4 regions of the Janthinobacterium sp. HH102 genome follow, and region 2 is predicted to be linked to each of the others. Evidence: predicted binding sites of a transcription regulator. Region 2 holds the regulator's gene; each other region holds the start of a gene.
The links. The regulator sigma-54, encoded in region 2, starts transcription at its own class of promoters, with help from an activator protein. The targets are predictions, from matches to a motif close to TGGCANGNAANCTGCTTT.
Positions count from the first base shown of each region.

Region 1 (7,928 bases), 2.6 Mb from region 2:
GCCGATGGCGGGCGTGCGCCTGCTGGGCGGCCTGACCTGGCTCGATACGGAACAGCGCAAGACGGACAAGCCGGCCAACAATGGCAAGAACGCCATCGGCGCGCCAAAAACACAGCTCAGCGTGGGCGGCGAATGGGACGTGCCCGACGCGCCAGGCTTGAGCCTGAATGCCCGCACCGTCTACACCTCGACGCAGTATGCGGATCTGGCCAACAGCAAACAGTTGCCGTCCTGGACCCGCGTCGACATCGGCGCGCGCTACCTGACGCAGGTGGCGGGCCATGACGTGACCTTGCGCGCGCGCATCGACAACGTGGCCGACCGCAGCTACTGGGCCTCGGCCGTCTCCTCGTTCGACGCGGGCAGCCTCGTGCTGGCAGCGCCGCGCACCTTCGTCGTATCGGGCAGCGTGGCGTTTTAACCGGACCGACGCGAAGCTGCCCCTTCCCCGGGCCGCTTCGCGTGCGCGCCTGTGCCAACGGCCGGATATGGGCGACAATGCCCGCATGAAACTCCCTGCCCTCCTGTTATTGCTCTGCCTGTCCCTGCCCGCCGCTGCCCAAAAGCAGGCCGCCTGCCCTTACGCGGCCTGGAAAAGCGGTTTCAAGGGCGATGCGCGGGCGCAAGCCATGTGTCTGCTGCGCCCCGTGAAACTGTATGCGCGTCTGGGCGACAGTGCGCCGCTGCCGGCCTTTCTTGCCGCCCACGTCGGCCAGCGCACGGGCATCGCCCCCGTCGCCCTGCGCGCCTGGCTGGCGGAACAAGGCATCGCCGAGGCGGACGCGGGCGGCGCCGTCGATGCACCGCTGTCGCGCGCCGTGGGCCGGCTGGCCGCGCCCATGGCCCGCTATTTCGTCATCCACGACACCAGCTACCCGAATTTTCTCAACGAAACCATTCCCGATCACATCAACGACGCCAGCTGGGATTTCAACGATTTCAACTTGCGCAATCCGGCGCTCGGCGGCGGTCCGAAGGGCCATGTCTACGTGAACCGCCTCGGCGATTCCCTGGCCGTGCGCGACTTTGGCACGGCCGGCTATGCCAGCAAGCTGGAAAAGGACAAGCCGTCGCTGACGGGTCTGTTCCTGCACGTGGAACTGGTGCAGCCGCGCAACTCCGTGCCCGGCGGCGGCAAGGGCAACGATGGCCTGGCGCCCGATCCCGGCTTTACGCCGGCCCAATACGACCGCCTGGCCCTGCTGTATATCGCCGCCAGCGTGCGCAAGGGCACGTGGCTGATTCCCGCCTTCCACGCCGTGCTCGATACGGGCTTTGCGAACGGTCATGACGACCCGCAAAACTTTTCGCTGGAGCAATGGGATGCGGCCCTCAGCCATTTGAGCGCCGTCATGACGGGCGCCCACGCGTCAAATTGAACGCCACCTGCGCGCCGATTTGGAGGATACTTTAGCTCCCGCCTTGCATCGCGCGGATGCCGGGATGTCGATGGGGAGCCGCGATGACCTATGCCTCTGACCAGAAAATGCTTGCGCTGGACATGCCCGCCCGCACGCGGCGCATCTTCAGCATGCGCGATGCCGTGCTGACGCAGTGGGAGCACGAGGTGCGCGCCAAGGTACGCGGCGCCGATGCCTTGCTCACGCCCATCCTCATCAACACCTTGCCCGCCTTCTTCGACAACCTGGCCGAAGCGCTCACGCCAGGCTACCCGCGCGACGACGCCACCAGCAACACCAACGCGCCTGCCGTGCATGGCAACGAACGGGCGCGCATGACCAGTTATGGCCCGGAACAGGTAATTCAGGAATACCAGATTTTCCGCGACTGCTTCGCCGCCGCCGCGCTGGAGGCGGGCGTGCCGCTGCGGCGAAAGGACTGGAAGGTGATCAATGCCTCGATCGATACGGGCATCCGCGAAGCCATCCTGGAATTTACCGCCATGCACGAAAGTTTTCAGCGCCGCATCGCCGCCGGGCTGTCGCACGACATGCGCAATCCCCTGTCCGTCATGCTCAACAGTGCACAGCTGCTGCAGCGGCGCGCGCAACAGCCGGACGTGGCGGCGCTGGCGCTGAAAATTATCGAGCACGGCAAGCGCCTCGACGACATGATCCAGGAATTGCTCGATACGCTCAGCTACCACCGGGGACAAAAGCTGCCCCTCGTCCTGCGGCGCCTCGACGTACTGCCGCTGGCACGGCAGGTTGCCGACAGCGTCAATATCGGCCATCCGGGCAAATGCGTGGTCAGCGGCACCTCCGTGACGGGCTGGTGGTGCGAAAATTCGCTGCGCCGTGCCCTGGAAAACCTCGTCGTCAATGCCGTCAAGTATGGCGACGACGGTCCCATCCATATTCATATCGACAGTTTGCGCGAACGCATGATCTTGAGCGTGCACAACACGGGCAGCAATATCGCGCAAGACCAGACGCAGCGCATCTTCGAATACCTGCGCCGCGAGCACGAAGGCAACGCGCCCGGCTGGGGTATCGGCCTGCCCTTCGTGCAAAACGTGGCGGAAAGCCACGGCGGCAGCGCGCTGGTCGACAGTGCGCCGGAAACGGGCACCACGTTTACCATCGACCTGCCGATCGATTGCCGGCCCTTCGTCACGCCAGGCACCTGATCGCAGCTACGCCCCATCTGCCGGCAAAATCGCTGCCGTAGCGCACCAAAGCGGTGCGGATGACGGTTTTACGCCACAAAAGTGGTCATTTTTTACATACTTTCGGGTGTGCGCCATTGGCACGCTTCCTGCTGAGCTATAGTCAGACACGGCTCAAGGGAAATCACAACATGGCAAATTTTTTCAATGAAATGACTGCAGATGACGTGGGGACGGACAGCAAGGTACGTGAACACTATCGTGAATTCAACAACTGGCTGGAACAGCAATCGCCCGAGACCATCGCCCGCAAGCGGGCCGAAGCCGACCTGACGTTCCGCCGCGTCGGCATCACGTTTGCCGTCTACGGCGACGATGCCGGCACGGAACGCCTGATTCCGTTCGATACCATCCCCCGCATCATCCCCGCCGCCGAATGGGCGCAGATGCAGACGGGCCTGGTGCAGCGCGTGCAAGCCTTGAACATGTTCATCCATGATATCTATCATGAGCAAAACATCATCAAGGCGGGCATCATTCCCGCCGAGCAAATCTACAAGAATGCCCAGTACCGCCCGGAAATGCAGGGCATTGCCGTCGCTTCCGACATCTATGCGCACATCGCCGGCGTCGACATCGTGCGCGCGGGCCAGGGCGAATTCTATGTACTGGAAGACAATCTGCGGGTGCCGTCCGGCGTATCCTACATGCTGGAAGACCGCAAGATGATGATGCGGCTGTTCCCGGAACTGTTCGCGCGCAACCGCATCGCGCCCGTCGACCATTACCCGGACATGCTGCTCGACAACCTGCGCTCCGTCGCGCCCATGGGCGTCGATGACCCGACGGTCGTCGTCATGACGCCCGGCATGTACAACTCCGCCTACTTCGAGCACGCTTTCCTGGCCCAGCAGATGGGCGTGGAACTGGTCGAAGGCAAGGATTTGTTTGTCAACGACAATTCCGTCTACATGCGCACCACGCGCGGGCCCAAACGCGTCGACGTCATTTATCGCCGCGTCGACGACGATTTCCTCGACCCGCTGGCCTTCCGCTCCGATTCCTCGCTGGGCGTGCCGGGCCTGCTGTCCGTCTACCGCGCGGGAAGAGTCACCCTCGCGAACGCCATCGGCACGGGCGTGGCCGACGACAAGTCGATCTACCCCTTCGTGCCGGACATGATCAAATTCTACCTGTCGCAGGAACCGATCCTCAACAACGTGCCCACCTACCAGTGCCGCAAGGCGGCCGACCTGTCCTACGTGCTGGCGAATCTGGCGAAACTCGTCGTCAAGGAAGTGCATGGCGCGGGCGGCTACGGCATGCTGGTGGGGCCGGCGTCGAGCCTGGCGCAGATCGAGGACTTCCGCCAGCGCCTGCTGGCCAATCCGGGCGGCTACATCGCACAGCCGACCCTGGCCCTGTCCGCCTGCCCCACGTATGTCGATGCCGGCATCGCACCGCGCCACATCGATCTGCGCCCGTTCGTGCTGTCGGGCAAGACCATTTCCATGGTACCGGGCGGCCTGACCCGCGTGGCGCTGGGCGAAGGCTCGCTGGTGGTCAATTCCTCGCAGGGAGGCGGCACCAAGGATACCTGGGTACTGGAAGCCACATTATCAGAAGAAAAAGCAGCTTTTGCAGGAGAGAAAACATGCTGAGCCGCACTGCCGATCATTTGTTCTGGATGGCCCGCTACACGGAGCGGGCGGAAAATACGGCGCGCATGCTCGACGTCAACATGCAGACGTCCATGCTGCCGCAGTCCGAGCAGGACGCGGAGCAAGGCTGGCGCGCCACTCTGGGCATTTCCGAGCTGCAAAGCGCGTACGACCACCAATATGGCCGCTTCCATACGCGCGACGTGCTCGACTTCATGGTGCGCGACCCGAACAACCCCTCGTCCATCCTGGCCTGCCTGACGGGTGCGCGCGAAAACGCCCGCGCCGTGCGGGGGACGTTGACGACGGAAGTGTGGGAAATCCAGAACGCCACCTGGCTCGACATGCAGAAGCGCCTGAAAAGCAATCTGCTGGAAACGGACCCCAGCGCCTTCTTCGAATGGGTCAAATACCGCTCGCATCTGTCGCGCGGCGTGACCCTGGGCACCATGCTCAAGGACGAAGCCATCCACTTCATTCGCCTGGGCACCTTCCTCGAGCGGGCCGACAACACGGCGCGCATCCTCGACGTGAAGTTCCATGGCGCGCGCGACACCTCGAAAGACATCACCCAGCGCGACTTTTACTACTGGGCCGCCCTGCTGCGCTCCGTGTCCGGCTTCGAAATCTACCGCAAGGTCTACCGCGACGTGATCACGCCGGCGCGCGTGGCGGAATTGCTGATGCTGCGCGGCGACATGCCCAGGTCGCTCCTTGCCTGCATGGATGACGTGGTGGAAAATCTGAAACATATCCGCAACGACGTGTCGGCCGATACGGAGCGGTTCGCCGGCAAGCTGCATGCGGAACTGAAATTCGGCCATATTGACGACATCATGAAGGCGGGCCTGCACGTGACCCTGACGGAGTTTCTGGAAAACATCTATGAGCTGGGCAACCGGGTCAGCCGCGACTTCCTCGTTCCCTTGGCGGCCTGATGCAGCTCACCATCCGCCACGAAACCCGCTACGCCTACAGTGCGCCGCTGGCCTACACTATCCAGCAGCTGCACCTGACGCCGCGTATCGAGCCGCAGCAGCGGGCCCTGTCCTGGCAAATCACGACGCCGGGCCAGTGCCACGCCTATACGGATGCCTACGGCAACCTGTCGCATATGCTGACCATTAACGGCAGCCATCAGTCGCTGAGCCTGGTCGCCCAGGGCGTGGTGGAAACCATCTACCCGCACAAGGGACGACTGAACCTGGTCGATACCCTGTCCCCGCTGTTGTTTACCATGCCGACGCCGCTGACGCAGGCCAACCCTGCCATCGTGGAGCTGGCGGCCGCCAGCCTGCCGGACCGCCGCGTGACGGCCGGCACGGGCCATCTGCTGCGCCTGGCCGAGCACATCGTCGGCAAGGTGGCGTATGAAAGCGGCGCCACCATGGTCACCACCACGGCCGGCGACGCCCTGGCACTGGGGCGCGGCGTGTGCCAGGACCACGCCCATCTGTTCCTCGCCTGCTGCCACGCCTGGGGTATCCCGGCCCGTTATGTGTCCGGCTACATCGACCCAGGCACGACGGGCCACGCGGCCAGCCACGCCTGGGTCGACGCCTGGACGGAAGACACGGATTTCGCAGGCTGGGTCAGCATCGACGTGACCCACGCGCGGCTGATGACGGATGCGTATTGCCGCCTGGCCATCGGGCGCGACTACGATTCGGCGGCGCCCGTGCGCGGCGTGCGCCAGGGCGGCGGCACGGAAACGCTGCACGTGGATGTACAGATCGTGCCCGTGTAAATAGGCAGGAATGAGGCTGGCCGGGGCTTGCGGCCGAGACTCAAGCCCCGGCTGGTGTAGAATGCTCCCCCTTTTGGATTTGATTTACGACGATGACTTATTGCATAGGCATGCGCCTGAACGAAGGCCTGGTCTTCCTGTCCGACTCCCGCACCAACGCCGGCGTGGACCAGGTGGGCACCTTCCGCAAGATGAGCGTGTTCGAGAACCCGGGCGACCGCATGCTGGTCCTGATGACGGCCGGCAACCTGTCGATCTCGCAGGCGATCCGCCAGATCGTCTCCGAACACGTGGATGCGGACGGACGCAGCATCTGGAACGTGGCCAGCATGTACGACGCGGCGCGCATCGTGGGCGAAGCCGTGCGCACCGTGCACCTGCGCGAAGCGAAGGCCCTGGCCGACTGCGGCATCGATTTCAACGTCAGCATCATTGTGGGCGGCCAGATAGGCGCCGAGCGCTGCCGATTGTTCCAGGTGTATTCGGCCGGCAATTTCATCGAATCGCATGATGAAAACACGTATTTCCAGATCGGCGAAGCCAAATACGGCAAGCCCATCATCGACCGGGTCATCAACCCGTTCACGCGCCTGGACGAAGCGGCCAAGTGTGCGCTGATCTCCATGGATTCCACCTTGCGCTCGAACATTTCCGTCGGCTTGCCGCTCGATCTGCTCGTCTACGAGACGGGCAGCCTGGCCGTCACGCGCTTCGTCACCATCGATGAAAAGAACCAGTATTTCCGCATGATCCGCGACACCTGGGGCGAGCAATTGAAACATGTGTTCGAAGGCATCGTCGATCCCGTGTGGAACGCGGCGCCCGAGACCACCACGAACGTGCTGTCGTCAAGCAACATGCACAGCAAGCCCGTGCGCGTAGCCATCCCCGAACACGTGAGCCGCGGCGGCCTGACGGTGGCCCCTCTGCAATCCTTGGCGCAGCAGTTCAGCGACGACAAGCAGCATTGACCTGCCGCGCACCGCGTGCGCGCGGTGCTGGACAAGTCGCTTTCCGCGTGCTTTTATGGCAATATGAGTTGATATTTAATTCATACTGATCAGAGAGGCAGGTAGCGCATGGACTTGATTACTTCCGCCGTCGTGGCGGCCATCGAACATGGCGCGCCGGGCCACGCGCCGGAAGCCGTCGCCAGCCACTATCAACGCCTGAAGCTGGCCATCGCCAAGTTCGACAGCGCCGCCGCCATCCTGGCCGCCATCGCCGCGCTGGAGGCCGAACCCGCCAATACCCAGCTGCAACTGGCCCTGTCGGCTGCCCTCTCCACGGCGAAAGTACCCGATGACATGGAAACCCTGTTCGCCGCGCAAGGCTTGCTCGATGCGCTGCGTCCGCCCGTAGCCCTGCCGCCGGCAGCGCCTGCGGCGCAAACGGCGCCCGCCCCCGCCGACAAAAGCGCCGTCGTGTCGAACTACGCGGTGGTGAAAGTGTATTTCGCCACGGACCGCCAGCGCGACGTGGGCAAGCCGCCGGCCCAGCGCTTCAGCGGCGAACGCAACGTCATGGGAGGCAATGGCCCGCTCAGCTATGGCAGCTGCGACATCAGCATCCCGCGCGACCACCGCATGGGCCAGCTGGAATCGCCGTCGCTGTGGCGCCTGGAATTTCGCGACGACCCGGTCAAGCACGTGGTGGTGCTGTCGGCCGACGTGCAGGACCGCGACAACTTCTTTGCCGCACTGAAAACCCAGATCCGCGCGTCGGCCGGCAAGAGCGCCTTTATCTTCGTGCACGGCTACAACGTGAGTTTCGAGGATGCGGCGCGGCGCACGGGACAAATGGCCTACGACCTCGGTTTCGACGGCGCGCCCGTGTTCTACAGCTGGCCGTCGCGTGGTGAAGTGGCCAGCTACACCATCGATGAAAACAATATCGAATGGAGCACGCCCCACATCACGGCCTTCCTGGCCGACTTTCTCGCCAGCACGGA
Region 1 covers NZ_CP062062.1:3,475,936-3,483,863, reverse strand. The annotation lists gene JAB4_RS15750 (TonB-dependent receptor) at 1-421, shown strand, start outside; gene JAB4_RS15745 (hypothetical protein) at 507-1,379, shown strand; gene JAB4_RS15740 (HAMP domain-containing sensor histidine kinase) at 1,463-2,590, shown strand; gene JAB4_RS15735 (circularly permuted type 2 ATP-grasp protein) at 2,761-4,230, shown strand; gene JAB4_RS15730 (alpha-E domain-containing protein) at 4,224-5,168, shown strand; gene JAB4_RS15725 (transglutaminase family protein) at 5,168-5,977, shown strand; gene JAB4_RS15720 (peptidase) at 6,070-6,948, shown strand; gene JAB4_RS15715 (alpha/beta fold hydrolase) at 7,057-7,928, shown strand, end outside.
Region 1: JAB4_RS15735 (circularly permuted type 2 ATP-grasp protein) is a predicted target of sigma-54. The motif match lies at 2,708-2,725, and genes of this name have one in related genera.

Region 2 (7,928 bases):
CGAACTCGGCCAGGGTATGGCTGGCTTCGTTTTCCGCCGCCAGGCCCAGCGCATGGGGGCCGATAACGATGCCAACGGCCAGATAGCCGAGCATGGGCGGCAAATGCAACATTCTGAAAGCGACCACGCCCAGCACGGCGCTGCCGAGTAACATCAGGGTCAGTTCAAGCGAGGAAAACATGGGTTGCCCGGTACGGTCAATGGAAATCGTTGTTTGTTGTGACTGGCAAGTTTTTTGCTTTCCTAATTCGTTTATACTTTGGGCATGAGTGTAACCCATGAAAAAACAATGCTGAAAGCTTTTGATCGAATTGACATGCAAGCGACGACCGAGCGCGCCGTCGCGCTGGCCCGCACCACCTTGCAGATCGAGTCCGACGCCATCAATGCGCTGCACGCGCGCCTGGCAACGGACGACAGCGTGGGCCGCGCCGTGGCGCTGCTGCTGCAGTGCAAGGGGCGTGTCGTCGTCTCGGGCATCGGCAAGTCCGGCCATATCGCGCGCAAGATTGCCGCCACCCTCGCTTCCACCGGCACGCCGGCCCTGTTCGTGCATCCGGCCGAAGCGGCCCATGGCGACCTGGGCATGGTCACCTCGGACGATGCTTTTATTGCCATCTCGTACTCGGGCGAGTCGTCCGAACTGATGGCCATCATGCCCGTCGTCAAGCGCATGGGCGGCATACTGATTTCCATGACGGGCAAGCCGAACTCGAGCCTGGCCCAGCTGGCCGATGTGCACCTGGATATTTCTGTTGAAAAAGAGGCCTGTCCGCTGAATCTGGCGCCGACGGCCAGCACCACCGTCACCCTGGCTCTGGGCGATGCGATCGCCGTGGCCTTGCTCGACTTGCGCGGCTTCAAGGAAGAGGATTTCGCCCGCTCGCACCCGGGCGGCGCCCTGGGCCGTCGCCTGCTTACGCACGTGCATGACGTCATGCGCAGCGGCGAACGGGTGCCGAAAGTACCCGTGGACGCCTCGCTGCTGCAGGCGCTGGAAGAAATGACGAAGAAGGGCATGGGCATGACGGCCGTCGTCGATGCGGACAACCGCCCCGTGGGCGTGTTTACGGATGGCGACTTGCGCCGCATGTTCGAGCGCGTGCAGGATTTCACGCAAGTGGCGATCCGCGACGTCATGCATGCGCAGCCGCGCAGCATCGCGCCCGAACGCCTGGCTGTCGATGCCGTGGCCGTGATGGAACAGTTCCGCATCAACCAGATGCTGGTCGTCGATGCCGACGGCAAGCTGGTGGGCGCCCTGCATATCCATGATCTGACGCAAGCGAAGGTGATCTGATGGAGAGCGTAGCGGACAACCTGGCGCGCGCGGCCAAGGTCAAACTGATGATCTTTGACGTCGACGGCGTGCTCACCGACGGCAGCCTGCATTTCGGCCCCGATGGCGAAATGATGAAAACGTTTAATGTGTATGATGGCCTGGGCATCAAGCTGCTGCAGGAATCCGGTGTGCAGACGGCCATCATCAGCGCGCGCCGCTCGGCCATCACGGCACGCCGCGCGCAAGACCTGGGCATTACCCATGTGCACCAGGGTGGTCACGACAAGCTGACGCCGTTTCGCGAACTGCTGGCGCTGACGGGCTTGACGGAAGAGCAATGCGGCTACATCGGCGACGACGTCATCGATGCGCCCATCCTGCGTCGCGTGGGCTTTGCCGTCAGCGTGCCGGGCGGGCGTCCGGAAGCGCAGGGCCTGGCGCACCATGTGACGCAGGCCGGCGGCGGCCGCGGCGCGGTGCGCGAAATCTGCGAATTCCTGCTGCGCGCCCAGGACAACTATGCGCGCGTCATGGCGCCGTTCCTGGAGTGAGGTGCGCCTTGCCGCCAGTGACCTATGAAAGAGTGAAACCCTATGCGTAAGCCAGGAGGCGCCCATCGCTGGCGCATGATTTTTACCCTGCTGGGCGCGGTCGTCGTCGCGCTGGCCAGCTTTTGGCTGCTTGAAGTGATGAACAAGAATGGCCAGGACATCAAGGCCAGCAAGAATTTGGGTGAGCCCGACTATTTCATCACCAATTTCAGCCTGGTGCGCATGGACTTGACGGGTAAGCCCAGCTATATCGTGTCGGGCAACAAGCTCACGCATTATCCGGCCGACGATTCGTCCGATATCGACCAGCCCTTCGTGCGCAAGCTCACGCCGGGCATGCCGCCGTTGAACATGAATGCGGAACTGGCGCATATCGACCAGGACAATACCCGGCTGCAACTGCACCGCAAGGTCGTGATCGACCGCGTGGCCAGTCCGAAGGCGCAGAACCTGACGGTCAGGACGGAAGCGCTGACGGTGTTTCCGGACGAAGAAAGAATGGAAACGGACGTGCCTGTCGATATCCTGACGGGCGCCTCGCGCATCAATGGTATCGGCATGAAGGCCAATAACGCCACCGGCGTGGTGGAAGTGCAGAATGCCTTGCGCATGGTCCTCCCGCCGAAACCGCGCCCGGCCGCGGCGGCAAAATGACAGAATGAAACAAGGAAACCATACTATGAAGAACATCTTGCTGTTGAGCGTATTTTCTCTGGCCCTCATGGGCGTGGCGCATGCCGAGAAGGCCGATTCCGAGAAGGAAGCCGTCATCACGGCGCGTAGCGGCCACGTCGATGACGTCAAGCAGATTCGTACCCTGACGGGCGACGTCGTGCTGGTCAAGGGCACGCTGACCATGAAGGCGGGCCGGGCCCTGATCACGGAAGACCCGCAAGGCTACCAGTTCATCACTTTCTGGGCCGATCCCGGCAAGCTGGCCACCTTCCGCCAGAAGCGCGATGGCGCCGGCGACCTGTGGGTCGAAGGCGAAGCGGAGCGCGTGGAATACGACAACAAGACGGAAGTGGTGAAACTGTTTTCCAAGGCCAAGCTGACGCGCCTGGAGGGCACGAAAGTGACGGATGTGGCCAATGGCGCCTTCATCTCGTACGACAGCCGCAAGGAAGTATTCAAGATGGAAAATTCCGACAGCGGCACCAGCACCTCCGATGGCGGCAGCGTGCGCATGGTGATCCAGCCGAAGACCAAGGCGCCCGCGGCGGAGAAAGCGCCGGCCACACCTGTGCCAGGAACGAAATAATGGACAATACCCGTTGCGGCAGCACCCTGATCGTTCGCGGACTGCAGAAAACCTATGGCAAGCGGCAAGTCGTGCATGATGTCTCGCTGCAAGTCGAATGCGGCGAAGTGGTGGGGCTGCTGGGCCCGAACGGCGCCGGCAAGACCACCTCGTTCTACATGATCGTCGGCCTGGTGCCGTCGGATGGCGGCAGCATCGACATCAGCGGCGTGGACATTTCCAGCCTGCCGATCCACCGCCGCGCACAGATGGGCCTGTCGTATCTGCCGCAGGAGGCGTCCGTGTTCCGCAAGCTGACGGTGGAAGACAATATCCGCGCCGTGCTGGAAATCCAGACCGTCGAAGGCCGTCCTTTGAAGAAGGCCGAGATCGAGGAACGCCTGGATAAACTGCTGGCCGACTTGCAGATTGAAAAGTTGCGCGAGAACCAGGCGCTGTCCCTGTCGGGCGGCGAGCGCCGCCGCGTGGAAATCGCCCGCGCCCTGGCCACCGATCCCCGTTTCGTGCTGCTCGACGAACCGTTCGCCGGCGTCGACCCGATCGCCGTGATCGAGATCCAGCGCATCGTGCGCTTCTTGAAGGAGCGCAATATCGGCGTGCTGATCACCGATCATAATGTGCGCGAGACGCTGGGTATCTGCGACCGTGCCTACATCATCAACCAGGGCTCGGTACTGGCGTCGGGACGCCCCGACGACATCATCGCGAACGAGTCGGTACGCCGGGTCTATCTGGGCGAACACTTCCGCATGTAAGCCAATGAAACAATCATTGCAGCTGCGCACTTCGCAGCACCTGGCACTGACGCCGCAGTTGCAGCAATCGATACGCCTGTTGCAATTGTCTACTCTGGAATTGCATCAGGAACTCGAGCAACTGCTGACGGACAATCCCTTGCTCGAGCGCCTCGACGATCCGCTCGACCGTTCGCTGCGCCTGCTGTCCGACGGGGCTTTGAGCTCCACGGCCGCGCCGGCCGAAGCGCCGCCCCAGCCGCCAGGCCAGGAGGCGCCCGCGGCGCCGGCCGAAGCGGAAACCTTTGACGGCGAGGCGGGCGAGGGCCCGGCCGCCGCGGATGGCGGCGACAGCGACTGGAGCGAAGCGAGCCGGGGCAAGGCGCCCGACGACGAAGATTCCCGCCCGCAACTGGAGGCCCATCACTGCACCCTGCGCGAACACCTGATGGAGCAGATGCGCGTGACGGTGCTCGAATTGCGCGACCGCGCGCTGGTCGAGCTGATCATCGACGCGCTCGACGACAATGGCTACCTGGAAGAGTCGCTCGACGACATCCTGGCGCGTCTGCCGGAAGAGCTGGAAATCGATGCCGACGAGATGCGCACGGCCTTGTCGCTGCTGCAAAGTTTCGATCCGCCCGGCGTGGGCGCGCGCAATGCGTCCGAATGCCTGGCGCTGCAAATCAAGCGCTTGCCGCACATTGCCATGGTGACGCGGCGCATGGCCCTCGTCATCGTGGAAAAGCACCTGGCCTGGTTTGCCCAGCGCGATTTCAACAAGCTGAAAAAAGCCCTCGATTGCGACGATGAAGACTTGCGTGAAGCGCAGACGGTAATTCGCCAGTGCAACCCGCATCCGGGCGCCGTGTTCGCTGCGGACGTGTCCGATTACGTGGTGCCCGACGTCGTCGTCAAGCGCGCGCGCAATGGCTGGCAAGTGACCCTGAACAACGACGTCATGCCGCGCCTGCGCGTCAATGCCATGTACGCCAACTTGCTCAAGCAGGGCAAGGGCGAGGGCGCCATGGGTGCACAGTTGCAGGAAGCCAAGTGGCTGATCAAGAATATGCGCCAGCGCTTCGACACGATTCTGCGCGTGGCGCAGGCGATAGTAGAAAGACAAAAGAACTTTTTCTCGCATGGGGCCGTTGCCATGCGCCCCCTTGTGCTCCGTGAAATAGCTGATACACTGGGTTTACACGAGAGTACTATCTCGCGGGTAACAACTCAAAAGTACATGCTGACCCCGCACGGCATGTTCGAGTTGAAATATTTCTTTGGTAGCCACGTCGCCACCGAAGCGGGGGGCGAAGCGTCATCGACGGCGATACGGGCATTGATCGTGCAACTGACAGGAGCAGAAGACCCTAAAAATCCTTTATCCGACAGTAAGATTGCGGACATGCTGGGGGAACAAGGCATGGTGATTGCGCGACGTACTGTTGCCAAATACCGGGAAGCATTAAAAATTCCGCCAGTGAGCCTGCGTAAGTGTTTGTAAGTTTTTTTCGGTTCCTCTGCGGGCCGGATACGATGGACCGCACGAACCCGATCATCTTTAGGAGTGTGTATGAATCTCACCATCAGCGGACATCATCTCGAAGTGACACCAGCCATCCGTGAATACGTACAAACGAAGCTGGAGCGCGTGAAACGTCATTTCGATCAAGTTATCGATATCGCCGTGATTCTGACCGTGGATAACCTCAAAGAGAAAGAAAAACGTCAAAAGGCCGAAGTCAACCTGCGTCTGAGTGGCAAAACTGTCTATGTGGAAAGCCTGGCGCACGACCTGTATGCCGCGATCGATACCCTGATCGACAAGCTCGATAGGCAAGTGATGAAATACAAAACCAAAGTGCAAGGGCACGGTAAAGAGGCGATCAAGCATCTGCCAGACAGTTCGGAAGAAGAATTCGCCCCCGCCTAAGCGGCCCGCGACTTTCAACCGGCTGTGATCAACTAAGGGCGCACATTGCGCCCTTTTTTGCGTCCAGCGAAACGCAATGTTCGCCGCGCAGGCGCTAGAATGTTTGCACTTTCACTTCTTTCCTGCCTGCCATGAGCGACCTCGTCCAGATTTCCATCCGCCACCGCACGGGCCACATCGTGCTCGACCGTCCGAAAGCCTTGAATTCCCTGTCGCTGGAGATGGTGCGCGCCCTGAGCGCGGCCTTGCTGGCCTGGCGCGACGATCCGCAGGTGGACGCCGTGGTGATCCGCTCCAGCAGCGAAAAAGCCCTGTGCGCGGGTGGCGACATCCGTTTCTTTTACGACGCGGGCCTGGCCACGCCGCAGGGCGGCAGCGCCTTGCTGGAAGATTTCTTTACGGAAGAATATGCTTTAAATCATCTGATTCACTTCTACCCGAAACCGTATATCGCCGTCATGGATGGGGTGGTGATGGGCGGCGGCATGGGCGTGGCGCAAGCGGGGCCCGGCAACCGCCTGCGCATCGTCACGGGCCGCACGCGCATGGCTATGCCGGAAGTCAATATCGGCCTGTTCCCCGACGTGGGCGGCAGTTACTTTTTATCCCGTCTGGCGGGTCAGCTGGGCCTGTACCTGGGCTTGACGGGTTTGACGATCAACGCGGCCGACGCCCTGTACACGGGCCTGGCCGACGTGTATCTGCCCGAGGCGCAGATGGGGGCGCTGCTGGCCCTGTTCGAGTCCACGCCGGGCGAAGGCTTGCCGGTCGCCATCAAGGCGCTGGCGGCGCCTTTCCAGGCCGAGGCGGGCGCTTCCCCCCTGGCCACGGCGCGCGCGGCGCTGGACCGCCACTTCAGCGCGGGTTCGGTGGCCGCCATCATGGCCTCGCTGGCGCAGGATGACGGCGCGTTCGCGGCGAAGGCGCTGGCGGCCATGCGCCTGCGCTCGCCCTTGATGATGTCGGTGACCCTGGAGTTGCTGCAGCGGGGCGCCCACCTGGGCGTGGCCGATTGCCTGCGCATGGAGCGCACGGTGGTGCGCCACAATTTCGAACATGGCGAAGTGCTCGAGGGCGTGCGCGCGCTGGTGGTCGACAAGGACAATACCCCACGCTGGCAGCCTGCCAGCCTGGACGAGGTCGACGCGGCCATGGTGGCGCGCTTCTTTGCGCCCGTCTGGCCGGCGCAAGCCCATCCGCTGCGCCACCTCGACTGATTAAGAACGCTCGCGGTGGCGCAGCACGACTCTTTCTTTGGGGCCGAAATACTGCGCCAGCCGTTCCGCCATGTACACGGAGCGGTGCTGGCCGCCCGTGCAGCCCAGCGCCACCGTCAGGTAGCTGCGGTTGTCGGACTTGAACGACGGCAGCCATTTTTCGATGAAGGCGCGGATGTCGGCCAGCAGCTCCAGCGCGCTCGGTTGCGCGTCGAGGAAGGCGATCACGGGCGCGTCGCGGCCGTCGAGCGGGCGCAGGGCCAGGTCGTAATAGGGATTGGGCAAGGCCCGCACGTCGAAGACGAAATCGGCATCGAGCGGCACGCCCAGCTTGAAGGCGAACGATTCGAAGAACAGGGTCAGCGGCGCGCGCTCTGAGGCGACGATATCCTTGATCCATGCGCGCAATTTGTTGGCGCTCAGTTCCGAGGTATCGATCACATGGCCCAGCTGTTCGATGGCCGACAGGCGTTCGCGTTCTTCCGAGATGCACTCGATCAGGGTGCGGCGGCTGGCCGGATTCTGGTTCGGACGCAACTCGTGCGACAGCGGATGGCTGCGCCGCGTTTCCGAGAAGCGCGCCACCAGCGAATGTGTGGTGGCTGTCAGGAACATGACCTTGACGTCGTGCCCCTGGTCGCGCAGCAGCGCGACATTGTGCGGCAAGCTGACGAGCGATTCGGCGCTGCGCGCATCGACGGCGACGGCCAGTTGCGGCGTGCCTTCGTCGAGCAAGGTTTGCACCAGGCTCGGCAGCAAGGCCGGCGGCAGGTTGTCGACGCAATAGTAGCCGGTATCTTCCAGCACATTGAGCGCGACGGATTTACCGGAGCCGGATATTCCGGTGATAAGGACGATATGCATAGCCCGATCATACAATAAAGACCGGCACCGCGCTCCCGAGGCAATTATCTTTACAAATTATTGCAATTTGGGCTGTGATATTTCTT
Region 2 covers NZ_CP062062.1:857,862-865,789, forward strand. The annotation lists gene JAB4_RS03885 (monovalent cation:proton antiporter family protein) at 1-181, opposite strand, end outside; gene JAB4_RS03890 (KpsF/GutQ family sugar-phosphate isomerase) at 290-1,300, shown strand; gene JAB4_RS03895 (HAD hydrolase family protein) at 1,300-1,833, shown strand; gene lptC (LPS export ABC transporter periplasmic protein LptC) at 1,876-2,487, shown strand; gene lptA (lipopolysaccharide transport periplasmic protein LptA) at 2,513-3,094, shown strand; gene lptB (LPS export ABC transporter ATP-binding protein) at 3,094-3,849, shown strand; gene JAB4_RS03915 (RNA polymerase factor sigma-54) at 3,854-5,332, shown strand; gene raiA (ribosome-associated translation inhibitor RaiA) at 5,402-5,761, shown strand; gene JAB4_RS03925 (enoyl-CoA hydratase/isomerase family protein) at 5,893-6,978, shown strand; gene rapZ (RNase adapter RapZ) at 6,979-7,842, opposite strand.

Region 3 (7,928 bases), 2.6 Mb from region 2:
GTGTCCAGCGATGAACAGATCGCCGCCGTCTTCCGCGACCTGGCACGCCACTGGGATCAATTGGACGGCCTCGTGCACGCCATCGGCTTCGCGCCGCGCGAGGCGATCGCGGGCGACTTCCTCGACGGCCTGTCGCGCGACAGCTTCCGCATCGCCCACGACATTTCCGCCTACAGCTTTCCCGCCATGGCCAAGGCGGCCCTGCCCCTGCTGCATCCGGGCGCGTCGGTCCTGACCCTGACCTACCTGGGCGCCGTGCGCGCCGTGCCCTACTACAACACCATGGGCCTGGCCAAGGCGTCGCTGGAAGCGTCTGTGCGCTACCTGGCCGAATCGCTAGGCCCGCGCGGCATCCGCGCCAACGGCATCTCCGCCGGCCCCATCAAGACCCTGGCCGCTTCCGGCATCAAGGATTTCAGCAAGCTGCTGGGCTTCGTGGCCGAGCACGCCCCGCTGCGCCGCAACGTCACCATCGAAGAGGTCGGCAACACGGCCGCCTTCCTGCTGTCCGACCTCGCGTCGGGCATCACGGGCGAGATCACCTACGTCGATGGCGGTTTTTCACAAGTGATGGCGGTCAATCCCGAAGTGGAGTAATGCGGTGACGTGTGCCGACCTGGCGGCATGCCAAGGGAATGTATCAGCTGGAGCCCGGCCTGCACGGCAGGCGCCGCCGCTGCCCGCCGACATCGTGGCCATGCTCAATTAAACGGGCGAAATCTACGTATTCCTACTGATTTCAGATAGGAAACATCTTCAAAACGTGGTAGGACTTGCGTTTCTTCCCATTTAGCCCGTGCAAAACGGCGGCAAATACGGTATAGTGTCGTTGTGCGCTGCAATATGTTCCCTTGAAGCGATGGCAACACCGCAGTCATGCACTACAAACTTAGCAGCTTCGCAAGCCTTAGCGCATCCACAGGATGCCGCTTATAAAGCCCTCCCGCCTTGTGTGTCGCACCTGACACCGTCCCGGCGCAAAGCTTTTGTGCCGAAATTTCTTTTTAGTTGAGTCATTTCGTTTTGGTTGGCGTTGCTATTTTGCGTTCTGCTTTTTGCAAGAACGCTGATTTTTACGAAAGAAAAGAATGACATTTGAATCCTTAGGCCTGCATCCGTCCATCATCGCCGCTCTGACCGAATCGGGCTACACCGCGCCAACCGCGGTACAGTCGCAAGCGATTCCAGCCGCGATCGAAGGCCGTGACCTGCTGGTCTCGTCGCAGACCGGTTCGGGCAAGACCGCAGCTTTCATGCTGCCGTCGCTGCACAAACTGGCCAGCGCCGAACAAAGTGCCGCCGGCAAGACGCCGAACCAGGAAATGCAAGCATCGCGCGCCCGCGGCGAGCGTCCACGCTTCAAGGCTGCCCAGCCAAAAATGCTGGTACTGACGCCAACGCGCGAACTGGCCCTGCAAGTAACCACCAACACCGACAAGTACAGCACCGGCATCCGCCGCATCAAGGCTGTGTCGATTCTGGGCGGCATGCCTTACCCTAAACAGATGCAATTGCTGGCCAAGAATCCTGAGATCCTGGTCGCCACCCCTGGCCGTCTGATCGACCACATGGATTCGGGCAAGATCGACTTCTCGCAACTGGAAATCCTGGTGCTGGACGAAGCCGACCGCATGCTGGACATGGGCTTCATCGACGACATCGAAAAAATCGTGGAAGCGACGCCGGAAGGCCGTCAAACCATGCTGTTCTCGGCAACCTTGGACGGCGTCGTCGGCAACATGGCCCGCCGCATCACGAAAAACCCGCTGGTCATCCAGGTGGCAAGCTCGAGCAACAAGCATGAAAACATCACCCAGCGCGTGCACTTCGTCGACGATCTGTCGCACAAGAATCGCCTGCTGGACCACCTGCTGCGCGACGAATCGCTGGACCAGGCTGTTGTGTTCACCGCCACCAAGCGTGACGCCGACACCATCGCCGACCGCCTGAACATCGCCGGTTTCTCGGCTGCCGCCTTGCACGGCGACATGCATCAGGGCGCGCGTAACCGCACCCTGGACGGCATGCGCCGCGGCCAGGTCAAAGTGCTGGTTGCCACCGACGTTGCCGCCCGCGGCATCGACGTGCCGACGATCACCCACGTGTTCAACTACGATCTGCCGAAGTTCCCGGAAGACTACGTCCACCGCATCGGCCGTACCGGCCGCGCTGGCCGCAATGGCCTGGCCATCTCGCTGGTGAACCACGCTGAAGGCATGAACGTCAAACGCATCGAACGCTTCACCAAGCAATTGATCCCGGTCAATGTCATCGAAGGTTTCGAGCCGAAGAAAACGGCATCGGCACCACGTTCGAGCGCCCGTCCAGGCGGCTGGAAACCAGGCGACAACCGTGGCGGCGCGAAGCCAGGCCAACGCACGTTCAGCAAGCCGGGCGCACCGCGCAAGGACGGCGCGCCGAGCACCGGCGGCGGCTACAAGGGTTCCAACCCGCGCAGCACCGACGGCGCACGCCGCAGCTACGGCGACCGTTAATCACGGCGCCATGCCGCCAGCAGGCGGCAGGCAATAAAAAAAACGGCCACCAGATCACTCTGGCGGCCGTTTTTTTATGCCGATTGCCTTTACTTCTTCGACACCTTCTGGCGCGACAGCTTGCGCAGCTTGGCTTGCTCGAAGCGCGCATGCTGCTCCGGCGTCTCGAGCACCAGTGGCGGCACGGCCACCGGCTTGCGGTTGGCGTCCACGGCCACCATCGTGAAATAGCAGCTGTTGGCGTGGCGCACCAGGCGCTGCTGGATGTTTTCCGTCACCACGCGGATACCCACTTCCATCGACGTCGTGCCCGTGTAATTGATCGAGGCGAGGAACGTCACCAGCTCACCCACGTGGATAGGCTGCAGGAACATCACCTGGTCCACGGACAGGGTCACCACATAGCTGCCCGAATAGCGGCTGGCGCAGGCGTAGGCGACGCTGTCGAGGTATTTCAGGATGGTGCCGCCATGCACGTTACCGGAAAAGTTGGCCATATCGGGCGTCATCAGGACCGTCATCGTCAGTTCGTGGGCCGACCAGTTCATCGCGCTGTCCAAAGTGTTCTCCAAAGGGGAAATAAAAGTGAGGGGGATGTGAAAACCGGCCCCAGGGGCCGGTTGCCGGGACAGGCTGTTACAGTCCCAGGGTGTCGATGTCGGCCAGCGATTCGCGGCCCTTGTCGGAAATGTCGTGGCCCTCGCCTTCGGCGCGCGCCACGATGTGGGCTTTCTTGCCCAGAAAGTATGCCACTTCCGTGTCCAGCTTGGTCAGCGGATCGGCGGCGACGGCGCGCAGCCCCATGATGCAGCGGCGCAGGAACAGCAGTTGCTGCGCCTTATCGGTGATGGACAGACGGCCATCGCGCGCATAGCTGAGCAGCTTCAGGCCCGACAGGCGCTTGGCATTGCGGGCAACGCAGGCGCTCGGGCGCTCGGTCTTGATGCCGCGTGCAACTTGCTCCAGCGCGTCATATTCATCGGTTGTTAATTTCTCGTTCTTCATTACTTTTCCATAAAAGGCCAGGTGTTCGGCCCCCATGGTACGCGCCCCGCTGCGCATCGGCAACAGGCAACGTGCATCTACCGCCGCCGGCCAGGCGGCCAGGCGGCGGAAACACGCGTGTGATGAGCGTTATTTGTAGCTGCGCAGCAGCAGCCATGCGAGGCCGCAACCAGCAACGGCACCCGCCAGGGCCAGCGCCACGAGGTGTTTGCTGGTGATCACAGGCCGCCGGCCCAGGTAGATTTTGTTATGCAAGGAATTGCCCACGATGGTCTCCTGTACAAGAATTTTTATGATGTCTCATTATAAGAACAGAATCGTGACGGCCGCATGACACTCGACAGTTGGGGCTTGATTTGTATCCACTCGGCAACATTTGTGGGCATTTTTGTTGTTTAAATGGCGTACCTCCGGCGAGGCCCGCGCCTTCCATTTCTGACTGGAAATAAACACGGCGCGCGCCTGCCCACCGCAGGCCTTGGCGCGGCGCCATGGCACGAAAACCGCTCAATGCATTTTCACGGGCGGTGGCGGCGGCGTTGGCTCCTCGACCGGCACGGGGTCGATGTGCGGCGGCTGTTCCGGCGGCGGCGTGAGGGGATCGCCTTCCGGCGGTGGCGGCATATCGGGTTCGGGCGTGCTGTGTGCACGCAGCGGGGAAAAATGGAATTGTGGCTGCATGGTGGCCTCCTTTGCCCCACTCTAGCCGATGCGGCCAAATCCTGGCGCCCGCCAGTGGCACGCTGCAGGGGAACTAAACGGCGTGGCGCCACTCCAACTTGACAGGCATCCCCTACAGCACGAGTGCAAGCGACCCTATGGCGCGCAAGAAAATCCTCTTTATGGCCGAGGCAGTGACCCTGGCCCATGTTGGCCGCCCACTGAGCCTGGCCCAGGGCCTGGACGAGGAAGTGTACGAGGTGCACTTTGCCTGCGCCGATGGGTATGACTTTTGTTTCAGGCAAGCCCACTTCCGCCGCTGGCGCATCGACAGCATTTCATCACTGCAATTTCTGCAGGCGCTGGCCCACGGCAAGCCCGTCTATACGGAAAGCACCTTGCACGCGTACGTGGAAGATGACTTGCGCCTGCTCAATGCCGCCCAGCCCGATCTCGTGATCGGCGACTTTCGCCTGTCGCTGTCCGTCAGCGCGCGCCTGCAGCACATTCCCTACATTACCGTCAGCAACGCCTACTGGAGTCCCTGGGTGCGCCAGCATTACACGGTGCCCAGCCTGCCCCTGACGGGCGTGCTGCCCATCTGGCTGGCCGATCCCCTGTTCCGCCTGATCCGCCCGCTGGCCTTCGCCTCGCATGCCGTCCCCCTGAACCGCGTGCGCCGACGCCATGGCCTGCCATCGCTGGGCAGCGACCTGCGGCGCATCTATACGGATGCCGACCGCACCTTGTACGCCGATATTCCCCAGCTGTTCCCGCCGCATGGCATGCCACCCACGCACGACTACCTGGGCCCCATCATCTGGGCGCCGCCGCTCGACTTGCCGGACTGGTGGCAGCGACCGGAACTGAGCAGCGGACGGCCGATCGTCTATGTCACGCTGGGCAGCTCGGGCCAGGGGCAATTGCTGCCGCGCGTGCTGCGCGCGCTGGCGCCCCTGCCCGTCACCGTGCTGGCGGCCACGGCCGGCACCATCCGCGTCGATGCCGTGCCGCCGAATGCCTATGTCGCGCCCTTTCTGCCGGGCGACGCGGCCGCCCGCCGCGCCAGCCTGGTGATCTGCAACGGCGGCAGCCCCACCAGCCAGCAGGCGCTGACGGCAGGCGTACCCATCATCGGCATCGCCGGCAACCTCGACCAATTCCTCAACATGCACGGCATCGCGGGCGCCGGCGCCGGCCTGCTGCTGCGCGCCGACCGTTTCCAGGAAACCGCCTTGCGCCATGCCGCCACGCGCATGCTCGACGATGGCCGCGCCAGGTTGGCCGCGCGTCAACTGGCCACGGCCATGCGCGACTATGTGCCAGGGCAACGCTTGCTGCCCCATCTGCACGCCCTGCTGGGCTCGTCGCCCCGTGATAGCCAGCCTTGACGGGCGCCGTCGGTTTTTCTTACAACGCGTCCGGCAACACCTGCACTGTGTCAACAAAAGCACGCCAAGTCATTGATTTCAAAAGAACCTCATGCGTTGGCATGGAAGTCGCTTAAGTCTGGCCATGAGCACCTGCCGACAGGACTCAGGCAAGACTTCCAGACTCACTCAACCACGAGGTGAATGACATGAAACTTTCTAAACTGAAACTGCTCCCGGCGGCAGCGACACTGGCCATGCTGTGCGCGGCCGGTAGCGCACAAGCGGGCGCCTACGGCTATTCCTACAACAACATCTTCGGCCTGGTCATCGCCGTGCCGACGGGCCAGATCACGGTGGCCAACAGCACAACGATTTCGCGCAGCACGGCCACCCTGAACGGCGTGAGCGTCATCAACGGCGGCGCCGGTTCGCTCGACGCGCCGCGCGCCAACGTCGGTGCCGTCACCAAGGGCGAAAACGACTTCACCCAGCAAGGCCCCACTGGCACCTATTCGCGCGGCGATGCGCAGATCGTCAGCACGCAGTTCCCTTCGTTCCCGCCCGGCTCCACCTCCACCCAGGTGGTGAACGTGGCCGAAGCCCATCTGGGCGGCCCTGCCGGTACGGCCGATGCCTCCGGGCGCAATGGCTCGACCACGGGTTTTTCCGTCGATTTCGTCGTCGGTTCGCCCACGGCGACGCTGAGCTTTGACTTCCTGGCGTCGCCCTTCATGCAGGTCTTCCTGCAAAGCACGGTCGGCCAGTTGTCCACGGCCACGGCCAACCTGGTCGTCACCTTCACCATCACGGATGCGGCGGGCCTGACGGTGTTCAACTGGACGCCCGATGGCGTGATCGGCTCGGGCATCTTCGGTGGCACGGAAAACGCCGACGGCGCCAACCTGAACACCAGTCTGGCGACCAATTTCCTGACGCGCGGCAACCTGTTCACCTACGACCCTTCCGGCTGCGGCACGCCCACGGGCACGGGCGTGGGTACGGGCTGCGGCAGCAACTTCAGCTCCGTCAGCAATGCTTTAACGGCCGGCAACTACACCTTGACCTTGAATGCGGTGGAAAGCGTGGACCTGGTGAAACAGGCGGTGCCGGAACCTGGCACTCTGGCACTGCTGGGTCTGGGCCTGGCTGGCCTGGGCTATGCCCGCCGCCGCAAGCTTGCCGCCTGAACCAGGCAACAGGGGGATTTACAGGCGAGGGAGTCTCCTCGCCTTTTTTTATGTGGCAAGCCTGTCGGTTTTCCTTACAACGCGGCCGACCGGCAGATGAGGATTTTCATGACTACATTTTCTTGTACCCGCTTGCCAACGGCCCTGCTGGCCTTGCTGTTGCTGGCCAGCAGCGGCACTGCCGGCGCCGCCGCCTATGGCTATTCGTACACCAGCGTCTTTGGCCTCGTCATCAGCAACCCCACCGGCTCCACCACCTTGGCCAGCAATATCGACCTGTCGCGCACCACCGCCACGCTCAATGGCAGCAGCGTCATCCACGGCGGCAGCAATGAGATCGATGCGCAGCAAGCGACACGCGGCGCCGTCACCAAGGGGGAAAATGATTTTACGCAACAAGGCATGGGCACGGCCTCGTTTGCGCGCGGCGAGGCGCAGATCGTCACCTCGCAAATCCCCCCCTTTCCGCCAGGCTCGACCAGTACGCACACGGTGAATGCGGCGGAAACCTTCCTCACGGGCGGCGGCAGCGCCGACGCCTCGGGACGCAACGGTTCCAGTACCGCGATGACCGTCAATTTCGTCGTCGGCCAACCGGGCGCGACCCTGGCCTTCGACTTCCAGGCCCTGCCTTTCATGCAGTTGTACCTCGATGCCCTGGCCGGCACGGGCTCGGCGGCCACGACGAATATGGCGATGACGTTTACCATCATCGATGAACATGGCCAGATCGTCTTCAACTGGGCCCCCGACGGCAACCTGGGCTCCGGCATCCTGGGCGGCACCGAACTGGCCGACGCCGCCAGCCTCAATACAGGGTACGCGCAAACGCCGCTGACCAGCGGCAGCGTGTTCACCTACGATCCCGGCGGCTGCGGCGCGCCCACGGGCACGGGCATCGGCACGACGTGCGGCGGGCAGTATGGCGCCGTCACGGACAATCTGGTGGCAGGCAGCTATACCCTGGTATTGAACATGCTGAACAGTTCCGAACTGGCCTATGTGCCGACGGACACGCCGATACCGCTACCTGGCACCTTGCCGCTGCTGGTGGCGGGTCTGGCGGCGCTGGCTGCCCTGGCGCCACGGCGGCGGCGCTGACCGCGCAGGGAGTCACGCCTCACGGCCCAGCCGTGGGCGCCACCAGCAAGTCTTGCAGCGGACGGCGCAGCGAGCGCGCACTCGCCGCCGGCCCGGCGCCGATGCGC
Region 3 covers NZ_CP062062.1:4,535,442-4,543,369, forward strand. The annotation lists gene fabI (enoyl-ACP reductase FabI) at 1-597, shown strand, start outside; gene JAB4_RS20645 (DEAD/DEAH box helicase) at 1,089-2,495, shown strand; gene JAB4_RS20650 (acyl-CoA thioesterase) at 2,585-3,043, opposite strand; gene JAB4_RS20655 (hypothetical protein) at 3,132-3,500, opposite strand; gene JAB4_RS20660 (hypothetical protein) at 3,630-3,767, opposite strand; gene JAB4_RS20665 (hypothetical protein) at 4,008-4,181, opposite strand; gene JAB4_RS20670 (glycosyltransferase) at 4,319-5,551, shown strand; gene JAB4_RS20675 (EDSAP-1 family PEP-CTERM protein) at 5,740-6,720, shown strand; gene JAB4_RS20680 (EDSAP-1 family PEP-CTERM protein) at 6,829-7,821, shown strand; gene JAB4_RS20685 (nitroreductase family protein) at 7,841-7,928, opposite strand, start outside.
Region 3: JAB4_RS20675 (EDSAP-1 family PEP-CTERM protein) is a predicted target of sigma-54. The motif match lies at 5,649-5,666, and genes of this name have one in related genera.

Region 4 (7,928 bases), 520 kb from region 2:
GGAAACCCGCCGCGAGTCTAATTAGGTCGAACTGATAACGAAGGAGTTCCATGCGTTCATTTCAACTCCGTGGCGCGCGCGCGATGCTCTCGCTCGCTTGCATGGCGCTGTGCGCGGCCGCGCCGGCGCGCGCCGATTGGCAGAAAGTGCAGCAGTCGGGCAGCCTGAAGGTGGCTGTGTATAACGAGTTCGCGCCGTTTTCCGACAAGGGCGCGGGCATCGATATCGACATCGCCGAAGCGCTGGCGAAAAAGCTGGGGCTGAAACTGAGCTTGCTGCCCTTTCCCGCCGGCGAAAACCTCAACGACGACTTGCGCAATATGGTGTGGAAGGGGCATTACCTCGGCTATGGTCCCGCCGACGTAATGCTGCACGTGCCGGTCGACAAGAAATTGATGGCGGACAACGACAAGGTCGAGATATTCGCGCCGTACTACGTGGAAACCGTGCGCCTGACGCGCAGCGCGCAAGCCGTACCGCAATTCGATGGCGTCGCCAGCCTCGCAGGCAAGCGTATCGGCGTGGAAAAGGTGTCGATCGCGGCCATGCTGATGCTGGGCGAAGACAATGGCAGATACCGCGACGATGTGCGCATCTTCGATACGGCCGCCGAAGCCTTGCAGCAATTGCAGGCCGGCCAGCTCGACGCCGTGCTGGCCAACCGATCGGAAATCGAATCGGTGCTGAAAAGCGATCCCGCTTTCCCCATGAATGAAGTGGCGTTCGCCCGCTTGCCGCGTGCCGGCTGGGCCGTGGGCCTGGCCGTCAGCAAGCAACAGCTCGACGTGGCCAAGTTACTGCAGGCGGCCATGAACGAGATGGCGGCCAGCGGTGAATTGAAAGCCATCTTTGAGAAGCATGGCGTGAAGGAAGCGCGGCCCTGATTTAGCTTGCTCTCGTTGAAAAGCCCGCGCATCTTCCGATGCGCGGGCTTTTTAATTAGAAGGAATACATGGCGCTGACGCCTAACAACCAGTTGCGCCCCGGCGCCGCTTCATAGTAGCGCTTGTTGCTGTCGCCGACGATGACGGAGCCCACGTAGGTCTTGTCGAAAAGATTATTCAGGCGGGCAAACTCCTTGAAGCGCCAATTCCCTACGTTTTGTTTGGCGTTGAAGCGGGCATTGAACACCGTGTAGCCGGGTGCCGGCTTTTCGCTGTTGCTGTCTTCCGCGTAGACCTGGTTGCTGGCCACGCTTTCCACTGCCGCGCCGAAACGGTCCAGCGTGTCTTTCCAGGCCAGTTCCGCGAACAGGTTAGCGCTGGGCACGCCCGGCAAGCGGCTGCCTTCGCGTACGCTGCCGAACGCCTGGTCATACACGGCGTGCAGGCTGGTCAGCGCCACTTTTGTCGTGAAACCGTACGGCAAGCTGGAGTCGAGCGACACTTCCATCCCCTGACGCAAGGTCTTGCCCGCATTGCGGTAGCTGGTGCGCCCGCCGCTGGAACTGTCGACCACCAGTTCATCGTTGGTCTTGATCTGGAACACGGCCGCGTTCACATGCGTGTTGTTCGCGATCCTGGCCTTGATACCCGCTTCCAGGTTGGTGCTGGTGGCCGGTTTCAGCTGGTAATTGAAGCCGCCGCCCGTGCCCGAGTAAAACAGTTCGTTCAGGGTGGGTGCTTCGAAACCGCGCGCGGCGCTGGCGTACACGTTGACGTTGGGCGTCAGTTTATACAGCAGGCCCAGCACCGGTGTCGTGTGGCTGAACTCCAGGCTGCCGCTGTCGTCGCCATTGCCGAGGAAGCGGTCGTTGACCGACACTTTCATCTTGCTGTAGCGCACACCTGCGCTGAGCAGCCATGGCCCGCTCTGCCATTCTGTCTGGATATACGGATCGAGGCTGGAGACGACATCCTGCTCGTCGCGGCGCAGCTTGCCCTTCACGCCAAACGTGTTGCCGATGTAATTCTCATAGCCGGTGCGGTCATCGCTGGAGCGGCCATAGTCGATGCCGATGGTGGTGCTCAGCTTGCCGCCTGCCAGCTGGTTCACATGCAGCCAGTTGGTGTCGATGCCGTAGAACTCACGCTGGAAGTCGACCACGCCGCCCGAATGGCTGGCTGGCGCCTGGAAACCCTTGGTAAAAGCCTGGTACTGGATCACGTCGCGGTTGCCGCCGTAGGCCGTCACGTGCAGGCGGTCTTCGCCAAACGATTGTTCATAGGTGGCGCCGATTTGCTGGTGGTCGATGCTCTTGCGCGTGTTGTAGCGTTCGGCCAGGGTGCGTTTCGGGTTTTGCGTGTCCGTCGCATCGATTTCGCCGGCGCGCGGATCGCGGGAAAACGTGGCCCAGGTGGCGCCCAGCGGATCTTGCGTGTTGCCCTGGTGCAGGCTGTTGGCGACGATGGTCAGCTTGCTGTCCGTATTCGGCTTGACCGTGATCTTGCCGAACGCCTGTTCGCGCGTGGCGGCGCTGTGGTCGCGGAAGCCGTCCGTGCGGAAGCGCGAACCGTCGAGCACGTAGCCGATGCCGCCTGCCTGGCCCTGCGCCGACAGGTCCACCTTGCTGGTGCCGAAGCTGCCGCCCGTCACGTTCAGTTCGACGGACGGGGGATTTTGCCCATCCTTGGAAAACAGCTGGACCACGCCGCCCGAATGGTTGCCGTAGATGGCAGAAAACGGCCCGCGCAGCACTTCGATGCGCTCGGCCGTATCGAGGTTGAAGGTGGCAGCCTGGCCTTGCCCGTCGGGCATGCTGGCGGGAATGCCATCGCTGATCAGCTTGACGCCGCGCACGCCGAAGGCCGAGCGGGCGCCGAAGCCGCGCGACGAGATTTGCAAGTCTTGTGCGTAGTTTTGGCGGTTTTGTACGACCAGACCCGGCACGGCGGCCAGCGCTTCCGAGGCATTGACGCGGATTTGGCCGTCCTGGATGCGGGTGCTGTCGACGACGTCGATGGACGCGGGCACTTCCTGGCTGGGGTGGGCGATGCGGCTGCCGCTGATGACCACCGTATCCATGAGTTGCCCGGCGGCCAAGTCAGCGGGCTCGGCGGCAAAGACGTGGGGGGCCAGGGTGGCGCTGCCGGCGACAAACAGGCTGGCGATGGTGTTCAGGCGGAAACGATGCTGCATGCGGATTCTCCAATGTGAATAAAAGCCTGCTTGAGCGCGTGAGCGGCGCAGGTCTGCATAGTTGTATCAAGCAATATGCCTGCCATGTCTCCATTGGTGGGCGGAAATTATACGCGTGTCAGTGGCACGGCGTTTGCATGCAGCAATTATCAGATGCGCCGCTACCGCGCGCTTTTCCTGTGTTTTGCCATTGAAAAGGTGATTATGCCCAACTTCTTCCCGCGCTTGCGCCAGGTGTGCTGGCTGCTGCCTGCGCTCTTCAGCACGGCCCTCCAGGCCGCTCCTTTTGCCTATGTCCCCAATGAAAAATCGGGCACCGTGAGCGTGATCGACACGGCGACCGACCAGGTCGTGCGCCAGATCGCCGCAGGCAAGCGTCCGCGCGGCATTGCCGCCGACCCCACCGGGCGGCAATTGTTTGTCACCGATGCGGCCAGCAGCGCCTTGCTGCTGATCGATAACGAAGCTGGCGCACCAGTCCGCATGGTGGCGCTGGGCAAGTCGCCCGAAGGCGTGAGCGCCTCGCACGACGGTCGTTACGTGGCCGTGGCCGTCGAGGAAAACAATAGCGTGGCCTTGCTCGATGGCCAGACGGGCGTCGTGCTTGCCGATATCAAGGTGCAGGGACGCAACCCGGAACATGCCGTGTTCAGTCCCGATGGGCGCTGGCTGCTGGTCAGTGCGGAAGAGGCCGAGCAAGTCGATGTCATCGACGTGGCGCAACGCCGCCAGGTCGCGTCCATTGCCGTGGGCTTGCGTCCGCGCGGCATCGGCTTCAGTCCGGATTCGGGCCTTGCCTACGTGGCGTGCGAACTGGTCAATGCCGTCTACGTGATCGATATGACGGCGCGCAAGGCCATTGCCACCATTCCAGCGGGCAAGAATGCCAACGGCATCGCGGTCCATCCCGGCGGCAAGCAAGTGTATGTCTCGAACGGCATCGACGGTACGGTGATGGTGATCGATACGGCCAGCAAGCAGGTGACGGCCACCATTCCCGTCGGCAAGCGCCCGTGGAACATGGCCATCACGCCCGACGGGGCCAAGCTGTACGTGGCCAATGGCCGCTCGAACAGCGTCTCCGTCATCGATACGGCCAGCGCGCGCAAGGTGGCCGATATCGCCGTGGGCGAATTGCCATGGGGCGTGGTGATTCGGTAGCGGTACAGGAACAGGTGTTCCAGTCTGGTACACCTGTTCCATTGTGCAGCGGCGCAGGGGAGATGCCGCAGGGCTGGCCCGGATTGGAACAGGATGCCTTCACCTTGTTCAAAACGCAAACAGGCCCGCTCCCGCGGCTCAAGCCCGGGCATGCGCCGAAAAGCGCACCGGCATTGACGCCGCGCCCTTGCAACAAGGGCAAAAGCGGCTAAGTTTGTAGTGGGATGGCGAGCTGGCACGGCATTTGCGGAAGACTGCGTGTACTCACCCCATCTGTACCAGGACGTTTGATTTTAATTAAGTAATTCCATTCTAATTAACCCGATAGAGGACGACATGAATCTCGCAGACATCAGCAAACTGGGCGTAGCCAATCCCTTCAAACAACGCTATGACAATTACATCGGCGGCAAATTCGTTGCACCAGTAAAAGGTGAATACTTTCCTAACATTACGCCGATCACGGGCTTGCCGTTTTGCGAAATCGCCCGTTCCACGACGGAAGACGTCGAGCTGGCGCTGGATGCCGCGCATGCCGCCAAGGAGGCCTGGGGCAAGACTTCGCCTGCCGAGCGCGCCAATATCCTGAACCGCATCGCCGACCGCATCGAACAGAACCTGAGCCTGATCGCCACGGCGGAAACGATCGACAACGGCAAGCCGATCCGCGAAACGATGAATGCCGACATTCCGCTGGCCATCGACCATTTCCGTTACTTCGCCGGCTGCATCCGCGCGCAGGAAGGTTCCGTCGCGCAAATCGATGCGGAAACCTATGCCTACCACTACCACGAGCCGCTGGGTGTCGTGGGCCAGATCATTCCGTGGAATTTCCCGATTCTGATGGCCGTGTGGAAACTGGCGCCAGCCCTGGCCGCCGGCAATTGCGTCGTCCTGAAACCGGCCGAGCAGACCCCCGCTTCCATCATGGTGTTGATCGAGCTGATCGGCGACCTGCTGCCACCGGGCGTGTTGAACATCATCAACGGTTTCGGCCTGGAAGCGGGCAAGCCGCTGGCCTCGAGCAAGCGCATCGCCAAGATCGCCTTCACGGGTGAAACAGGCACGGGCCGCCTGATCATGGGCTATGCCGCGCAAAACCTGATTCCCGTCACCCTGGAGCTGGGCGGCAAATCGCCGAACATCTTCTTTGAAGACGTGATGGATGCGGACGACGAGTATTTCGACAAGTGCCTGGAAGGCTTTGCGATGTTCGCGCTGAATCAAGGCGAGGTGTGCACCTGCCCATCGCGCGTGCTGATCCAGGAATCGATCTACGAGAAATTCATCGAACGGGCCCTGAAGCGCGTGGCCGCCATCAAGCAGGGCAATCCGCTCGATTCTTCCACCATGATCGGCGCCCAAGCGTCGCAGGAGCAGCTGGAAAAAATCCTGTCCTACCTCGACATCGGCCGCCAGGAAGGCGCCGAGGTGCTGGCTGGGGGCGAGCGCAACACGCAGGCGGGCGACCTGGAAGGCGGCTATTACGTGCGTCCGACCGTGTTCAAGGGGCACAACAAGATGCGCATCTTCCAGGAAGAAATTTTTGGACCGGTCGTGTCCGTGACCACCTTCAAGGATGAAGCTGAAGCGCTGGCGATTGCCAACGATACCTTGTACGGCTTGGGCGCCGGCTTGTGGACGCGTGACGGTTCGCGCGCCTTCCGCATGGGCCGCGCCATCCAGGCGGGCCGCGTGTGGACCAATTGCTATCACCTGTATCCAGCCCACGCCGCGTTCGGCGGCTACAAGCAATCGGGTATCGGCCGCGAAAACCATAAGATGATGCTCGACCACTACCAGCAAACGAAGAACTTGCTGGTGAGCTATAGCCCGAAAGCGCTGGGCTTCTTCTAAACCGGCAACAGGCGCCGCGCCCGTAGTCCAGGCGCGGCGCGCAGAAAGGGGTGCCATGAGTGCAGCAATTGCCAGGGTGGTCGCCACCGATGCGGCGCTGGAAATGATGGACAAGTTGCGCCAGCGTCACGGCCCGCTGATGTTTTTCCAGTCGGGCGGCTGCTGCGACGGCAGTGCGCCCATGTGCTACGCGCTGGGCGAGTTCGATGTCAGCGATACCGATATCTATCTCGGCAATTTGAATGGCGCACCGTTCTACATGGGACTCGAGCAATTCGAGTACTGGGAGCATACCCAGTTGATTATCGATGTGGTCGATGGCAATGGCGGAATGTTTTCACTCGACAACGGCACGGGCAAGCGCTTTTTGACGCGCTCGCGCCTGTTCACCGATGAAGAGTGCGCCTTGCTGCATGCGCAGCCGCACGACCACGGCAGCACCTGATACATACACATACTAATAACAGAGGGAGATGATTGTGCAGAAAAAAATCATGGGGATACTCATCGGTTTGGGTGTGGCATCGCTGGCCCAGGCGGCCGACGTGGGCAATGTCACCACCGCCATGCTCGACAGCACGGCAAAGAATCCGTCCAGCGTGCTGTCGTTCGGCATGGGCACGCAGGGCCAGCGCTATTCGCCTTTGACGCAGATCAATGACAAGACCGTGGCCAAGCTGGTGCCGGCCTGGTCGTTCTCGTTTGGCGGCGAAAAACAGCGGGGCCAGGAATCGCAGCCGTTGATTCATAACGGCAAGATGTTCGTCACGGCATCGTATTCGCGCATCTTTGCCGTCGACTTGAAAACGGGCGCCAAGCTGTGGAAGTATGAGCACCGCTTGCCGGACGGCATCATGCCCTGCTGCGACGTGGTCAACCGCGGTGCCGCCCTGTACGGCAACCTGGTGATCTTCGGCACGCTGGACGCCTACCTGGTGGCGCTGGACCAGAATACGGGCAAGATCGTCTGGAAGGAGAAAGTCGACGACTATGCGGCCGGTTACTCGATGACGGCAGCGCCGCTGATCGCCGAAGGTTTGCTGCTGACGGGCGTGTCGGGCGGCGAATTCGGCATCGTCGGCCGGGTCGAGGCGCGCAACCCGATGACGGGCGACCTCGTGTGGAGCCGTCCGACGGTGGAGGGCCATATGGGCCACCGCTACGACAAGGATGGCAAGGCCATCGATAACGGCGTGTCCGGTACCGTGAACAAGACCTGGCCGGGCGACCTGTGGAAAACGGGCGGCGCCTCGACGTGGATGGGCGGCACCTACGATCCGCAGACCAAGCTCGCTTACTTTGGCACGGGCAACCCGGCGCCGTGGAACAGCCACTTGCGCCCCGGCGACAATCTGTACTCGTCGTCCACCGTGGCGCTGGACGTGAAAACGGGGCAGATCAAGTGGGCGTATCAGAATACGCCGAACGATGCCTGGGATTTCGACGGCGCCAACGAGTTCGTCACCTTCGACATGGATGGCAAGCGCTACGGCGGCAAGGCCGACCGCAACGGTTTCTTCTACGTCATCGATGCGGCCAACGGCAAGCTGCAGAATGCCTTTCCGTTCGTGAAGAAAATCACCTGGGCCAGCAGCATCGACCTGAAGACGGGACGGCCGAACTACATCGCCGCCGGCCGCCCTGGCGACCCGACCAAGGGAGAGGAAGGCAAGAAGGGCACGACCGTGTTTGCCGCGCCCGCTTTCCTCGGGGCAAAAAACCAGATGCCGATGGCGTACTCGCCGCAAACCAAGCTGTTCTACGTTCCCGCGAACGAATGGGGCATGGATATCTGGAACGAGCCGATCAGCTACAAGAAGGGCGGCGCCTTC
Region 4 covers NZ_CP062062.1:1,374,444-1,382,371, forward strand. The annotation lists gene pedF (cytochrome c-550 PedF) at 1-25, shown strand, start outside; gene JAB4_RS06285 (transporter substrate-binding domain-containing protein) at 51-884, shown strand; gene JAB4_RS06290 (TonB-dependent receptor) at 940-3,078, opposite strand; gene JAB4_RS06295 (beta-propeller fold lactonase family protein) at 3,283-4,239, shown strand; gene adh (aldehyde dehydrogenase) at 4,576-6,096, shown strand; gene JAB4_RS06305 (DUF779 domain-containing protein) at 6,152-6,541, shown strand; gene JAB4_RS06310 (PQQ-dependent methanol/ethanol family dehydrogenase) at 6,591-7,928, shown strand, end outside.
Region 4: JAB4_RS06295 (beta-propeller fold lactonase family protein) is a predicted target of sigma-54. The motif match lies at 3,201-3,218, and genes of this name have one in related genera.